2 regions of the Staphylococcus argenteus genome follow, and region 2 is predicted to be linked to the other one. Evidence: riboswitches for the same ligand, from Rfam matches in the RefSeq annotation. Region 2 holds a riboswitch; the other holds the start of a gene.

Region 1 (3,341 bases), 840 kb from region 2:
CTATAGAATTTAAGCTGACGAATCAAACAATTACATGTGCTGATTATAAGTTCGATGAGGACGTCCTTGAATTGTGGAATAAAGTCAATCCAGCCTTTAAGTTAGAATCAATGTTTGGTGATTATGATGAATTAATGGAACCTGTGTGCAACACATTTACTGCTAAAGAACCATTTAATCAGCTTGGTGGTTTTCCTTACTTTGATCAAAGAGATCCAAGAACGAATGATCAAGAACTGAAAATGTATGATAGAGTATTATTGCAAATTGACTCCACAAGAGATGGTAGTTCTTCGATTATGTGGGGTGACCTAGGTATTGCTAATATCTTAGTTAAGTCTACCGATCTTGAGGCTATGAAGTTTGATGATTACATGTATTCATGGGATTGCAGTTAACTCAGTCGTAAATAAAATGATTAACTTTAATAAGATGTAGTAATAAACCTTACTTGTTGAAAAGTGAGGTTTTTACTTATGCAAATTGTCCTTGAAAGCCAAAAGTGTTAATTTTGTAATCATTACATTAAGCTTGCTTAAATTTGTTATGATTTATGTTTTATTCAAGGTAATAATGTGAAATGATACAGTGACAGGTTTTTTATTGATTTTTAAAGGGTGATGATTATGGCTATTGTAAATAAGGTAATAATTGTTGAAGGAAAATCAGATAAAAAAAGAGTTCAACAAGTCATTGCAGAACCAGTAAATATTATTTGTACGCATGGCACGATGAGTATAGATAAAATTGATGATATGATAGAATCGCTTTATGGGAAACAAGTTTATGTGTTAGCAGATTCTGATGATGAGGGAGAACGCATAAGGAAATGGTTTAAACGCTATTTAAGCGAAAGTGAACATATATTTATAGATAAAACCTATTGTCAAGTTGCTAACTGTCCTAAAAAATATTTGGCGAATGTACTTACTAGACATGGTTTCAATTGTAAGAAAGAATCAACTCTCATACCTAATTTAAATACTGAAAGGTTAGTTTTAGCGAATGAATAATTCAATTGACATCACAGATGTAACGACGCATTATGAGGAAGAAAAACATTTAATCTTTGGTTATACACCAACATGTGGTACCTGTAAGGTTTCAGAAAGAATGTTAGATATTGCTAATGAAATACTAAAGTTACCACTAATTAAAATAGATTTAAACTTTCATCCTCAATTTTGTGAAGATATGCAAATTATGTCAGTGCCGATTTTATTATTAATGAATAAGGATAAAGAAGTAAAACGAATTTATGCATTTCAATCGGTGACTGATTTGTTAGAAAATTTAAAATAGTTATTGACGAAATTTTACTAAGGTGTTAGGATTAATACAAATTAAATAATGCGTATACTCTTATCGAGAGTGGTGGAGGGATGTGCCCTACGAAGCCCGGCAACCGTCTTATATAGAAATGGTGCCAATTCACATAAAGTTATGACTTTTGAAGATGAGAGAAACAATACTTCTATTGCTTTCTCAATTTTTCTATCGATTTTGAGAAAGCATTTTTTATTTTTATATAGCAACACAGGGAGGAATAAACGTGATTGAGTTAAAAGAAGTCGTCAAAGAATATCGGACTAAAAATAAACAAGTACTTGCTGTAGATCACGTTAATTTATCGATTAAATCGGGATCGATATATGGCGTCATTGGATTTTCTGGAGCAGGAAAAAGTACTTTGATACGTATGTTTAACCATTTAGAATCGCCTACATCAGGTGAAGTCATTATTGACGGAGATCACATTGGTCAATTATCTAAAAATGGACTTAGGAAAAAAAGACAAAAAGTGAGTATGATCTTCCAACATTTTAATTTATTGTGGTCAAGAACAGTACTTAAAAATATTATGTTTCCGCTTGAAATTGCTGGTGTACGTAGAAGGAAAGCGAAACGAAAAGCATTAGAACTTATTGAGCTAGTTGGTTTGAAAGGGAAAGAAAAAGCTTATCCTTCGGAGTTGTCTGGTGGACAAAAACAACGTGTAGGTATTGCACGCGCATTAGCTAATGATCCGACAGTTTTACTTTGTGATGAGGCAACAAGCGCACTTGATCCTCAAACGACAGATGAAATTTTAGATCTATTATTAAAAATTAGAGAACAACAAAACTTAACAATAGTCTTAATTACACATGAAATGCACGTTATTCGTCGTATTTGTGATGAAGTAGCTGTTATGGAAAATGGTAAAGTGATTGAACATGGACCGGTTACACATGTATTTGAAAATCCTCAACATGCAGTAACAAAGAGGTTTGTGAGAGAAGATTTAAATGATGATTTTGAAGCATCTCTAACAGATTTAGAACCCTTAGACAAAGACGCATATATTGTTAGATTAAATTTTGCAGGTTCAACAACTACGGAACCAATCGTTTCAAGCTTATCCAGCGCATTTAATATCAAAATCAATATTTTAGAAGCTAATATAAAAAATACAAAAGATGGAACAGTTGGCTTTTTAATTTTACAAATTCCGTTTATTACAAATGAAGATTTTGGAAAATTCGAAAAAGAGTTAATTGAGCGACAAGTTAAAGTGGAGGTGTTAAGACATGGGTAAATCATTTAGCGATATTATTAATGAAATGATAACAATGCCTAATGTACAGTGGCCAGATGTATGGACTGCAATTGTCGAGACACTATATATGACTGTCGTTTCAACTATATTTGCTTTTATTTTAGGTCTCATCTTAGGTGTTCTTTTGTTCTTATCTGCAAAAGGTAAGTCTAAAGGTGCTAGAATTTTTTATACAATTGTATCTTTTATCGTAAACCTATTTAGAGCTATACCATTCATTATCTTAATCCTTTTATTAATTCCTTTTACTAGTTTAGTGCTTGGAACAATTAGTGGTCCAACAGGTGCATTACCGGCTTTAATTATAGGCGCGGCACCATTTTATGCTAGGCTCGTTGAAATTGCTTTTAAAGAAATTGATAAAGGTGTTATTGAAGCGGCTTGGTCAATGGGAGCAAACACTTGGACAGTCATTCGTAAGGTTCTATTACCCGAAGCAATGCCGGCATTAGTTTCTGGTATTACAGTTACAGCGATTGCATTAGTTGGTTCGACAGCAGTTGCTGGCGTTATAGGCGCAGGTGGCTTAGGTAATTTAGCATACTTAACTGGTTTCACTCGAAATCAAAATGATGTCATTTTAGTATCAACAGTTTTTATTTTAATTATTGTATTTATAATCCAATTCTTTGGGGATTGGCTTACAAATAAACTTGATAAACGATAAATTGGGGGTTTCATTTTATGAAAAAATTATTTGGATTTTTATTAGTATTAACATTTGCAGTTGTATTAACGGCTT
Region 2 (3,341 bases):
TTAAGTTAATTAAGACAATAAAAAATGTAATGATAATGATGAAACCAGGTAATTGAACGGTCGCTTGTCTAAACCCTTCTTCTAGCATTTGGGTCATATTTGCATCGACGCCACTCATCGTAATCACTTCATGAAGTGATTGTTTAAAAGGTTTTACTAAGCTTGCTGAGGAAGGAATTTTCCCGAACGTTTGAAGTAACATGAATGCGATTAATGAAATCAAACTCATCGCTACAGTTGTTACGTATAGAATTCTCTCTTTAGATGTCTTTTCTTTTAATAATTGACCGATAATTAAACTTGCGATTAAGACTAATATAATAGCACTTAACACGAAAGTATTACCTAGAATGGTTGTTATAATCACTGTAATAAGTGCACTAATTCCAAAAGATTGTGTTGATTTATTCCATAAAACGATACCTGGTATGGTTGCAAATAATGCAAATACTAGTCCTAAACCAGGCATTTGATATAAAGCTAAAGCGACAAATATCAACATTATTGTTGCAATCATTGTTGCTTTAGGTTGTATTTTTGAAAACACATAAGCCACTCCCATATTTTTAACTATAGCTATTATTTTAACCTCTTTAATAGAAATTAACAATTTATAGGTTATCTCTTTCTATCACATTTAATTGATTATTATTTTTGTTGTTTTGCATCTTTCAACGCATGCCATTTAGATTGTTATATTATTTCCTTTAAAGCCATTATGCTTCAATTTTTCACGATTACTATATCGCATTTTAGATACAGTCATTTCTATTAGTTATTTATGTCATTTATTTAAAATTATTCAAATTTAGTAACTATAGTTTAAACGTCTCATTTTTAAGACAAATAAAATGATATTACTTACGTTTGAAATGCTTTAAATTTAAAAAATGATATAAATTAGGTGCCCACGTATTAAAATTTAGTAGGAATCCATCATGACCTACGTTATCAGGCACAAAGAAATGACGGTGATATTTAAATCGTTCACCTAAGGCACGTACTTGATCATCTGGATATAATAAATCATCAATAAATCCCATTGTTAAAACTTTTGTTTCTAAATTTTTAAAAACATGGGTTACATCAGTACGACCGCGGTCAATGTTGTGGCTGTCTAAAACATCAAGCAGTGTTAAATAGCACTTCAAGTCGAAACGCTCTTTAAATTTATTACCTTGATGTTGTTGATATGCTACGACTTCTTCTGGTGTGAAACGTTCATCGTAACTTTTAGATGACCGATATGTCAAAAAACCTAACTGACGTGCAATACTCAATCCTTCTTTACCACCAATATGAATCGCTTGTCTTGCAATCTCATTGAAAGCTCTGCTGTATGACGAAGTTCTACTAGTAGCAGCAAGAATGATAGCTTTATCTACTTGAAATTGTTGGTTATACAATAATTCCATAGCTTGCATACCACCAAGACTCCCACCTATTAATATATTAATTTTGTCATATCCAAGTGCTCGAATACCTAATTCGTTAGCTCTAACGATATCTCGTAATGTTAGCTTTTTAGGAAATTGAGCATCGTTCAAAGGTGAACTTGAGCCAAATGGACTTCCTATGACATCAAAAGTTAAAAATTGATAGTCGTTGATGGGCACATATCCACCATCAATAATTTCTCGCCACCATCCCGGATTATCATCTGTACCATATGTTAAATGGTTACCGGTTAATGCATGACAAACTACAACTAATGGTTGTCCATAATAACCTACATGTTCGTATCGTAAACGTAAATTATCTATGACTTCCCCAGATTCTGTTATAAATTCCCCTAAATTTAAAGTATCTACTGTGTAATTTGTCATTGTCCTTTCCTCCTTAAATAAAAAAACTTCTTACCCTATTGAAAAGTAAGAAGTTTATATACTTATCATTCGAGTAACTCGTTGGTTTTAGCACCGTGCTATAAAGTCGGTTGCTGAAGTATCACAGGGCCAAGTCCCTCAACTTCTCACAATAAGACATATGAAATTGTTATGTGTTTAGTTGAGTTTAAGTCATGAATTACTTTTTATCATTTGAAAACATTGTTATCAAAATCATGCGATTAACCAAACCGTTTTATATTTATGATTTCCCATATCTCTACAAACGATTTTTGTATCAGAATTTTCTGATTAATATCAGTTTACCTAAGTTTAAATATCTGTTCAATGATTTTAAAGTATTTTTAAAAGAAAAATCTTAGTGCAGCCATGATAATAATCCCACTAATAATTGTAATAGTTAAACTGCGTGTAATTATTGATAAAACAACAGTAGGAATTAATGCAATGATATAAGGTATATTCAGTGTATATCCATCGCTATGTGATGTTTGTTGAATGATGCTATCGATGACCAGTGCCGTAAATAATGTAATAGGAATAAATGAAAGCCATCGAACAACGACATCTGGTAACTGTACTTTAGAAATCATGATAAAAGGAATGATTCGAATTAGTAATGTTACGATGCCGCATAATAAAATAAGTATTAACATGTTCATATTCGTTGTCATCGTTCCATCATCACTCCTAACGCAGCCGCAATTGTTGCTGCAAATAATATGGCAAGGTAAGAAGGCATAAATAAGCTTAAAGATAACATCATTACAATTACTACAATAACTAATACAATGTATATTCTTAATCGTGACTTAGTGATTGATTCGAATTGTGCAATTGCCAAAAAGATAAACATGGCTGTAATGGCAAAATCTAAACCTAATGCTTGCGGATTTGAAATATATTTTCCAAATAAAGCCCCAGCTACAGATGAAACTGTCCAAAATAAATATGCCGTTATATTCAGACCGTGCAGCCATCGATCATTGATGGGTTCTCCTTTTAAATAAGGTGTAATGGCAACACCAAATGTTTCATCAGTTACTAATGAACCTAATCCTATACGGTTCCAAAACCCATATGTTTTGTAATTTGGCGCAAGCGACATACTCAAGAGGAACATTCTAGAATTTACAATGAATGTAGTTAATACAATCGCTGATATTGGCGTTCCTGCAATAAACAACGCGCACATAATAAATTGAGCAGCACCAGCGTATATAATAAGACATAACAATGTGATTTCTAAAATACTGAAATTTTGTGATGCCGCTACAATGCCAAACGAAATACCAACACCTGCATAACCAAACAAAGTAGGAATACATTCTTTTACGCCTTGCCTGAAACTTAAATGCGATGTCATCTGTTCACCCTCCTTTAATATTTTTAATGTTTATAATTACGTAAAAATAATATACCTAGTCTAATACACTTCATATACACAAGCAATATTTTTAGACTTCGGTTTGTCTTACGTTAGACTTACGTGAG

What was found. A riboswitch is a leader RNA that binds a small molecule or an ion and turns the genes downstream of it on or off. The one in region 2 is predicted to bind S-adenosylmethionine.
Region 1: linked by a shared signal. The riboswitch ahead of SAMSHR1132_RS03995 (methionine ABC transporter ATP-binding protein) and the one ahead of metX (homoserine O-acetyltransferase MetX) in region 2 are both predicted to bind S-adenosylmethionine.

The regions. Positions count from the first base shown of each region.
Region 1 covers NC_016941.1:853,500-856,840, forward strand. The annotation lists gene SAMSHR1132_RS03980 (YwqG family protein) at 1-398, shown strand, start outside; gene SAMSHR1132_RS03985 (toprim domain-containing protein) at 627-1,013, shown strand; gene SAMSHR1132_RS03990 (thioredoxin family protein) at 1,006-1,302, shown strand; SAM riboswitch class I at 1,360-1,463, shown strand; gene SAMSHR1132_RS03995 (methionine ABC transporter ATP-binding protein) at 1,553-2,578, shown strand; gene SAMSHR1132_RS04000 (methionine ABC transporter permease) at 2,571-3,266, shown strand; gene SAMSHR1132_RS04005 (MetQ/NlpA family ABC transporter substrate-binding protein) at 3,284-3,341, shown strand, end outside.
Region 2 covers NC_016941.1:14,530-17,870, reverse strand. The annotation lists gene SAMSHR1132_RS00065 (YybS family protein) at 1-562, opposite strand, end outside; gene metX (homoserine O-acetyltransferase MetX) at 858-1,826, opposite strand; SAM riboswitch class I at 1,886-1,984, opposite strand; gene SAMSHR1132_RS00055 (AzlD domain-containing protein) at 2,192-2,521, opposite strand; gene SAMSHR1132_RS00050 (AzlC family ABC transporter permease) at 2,518-3,213, opposite strand.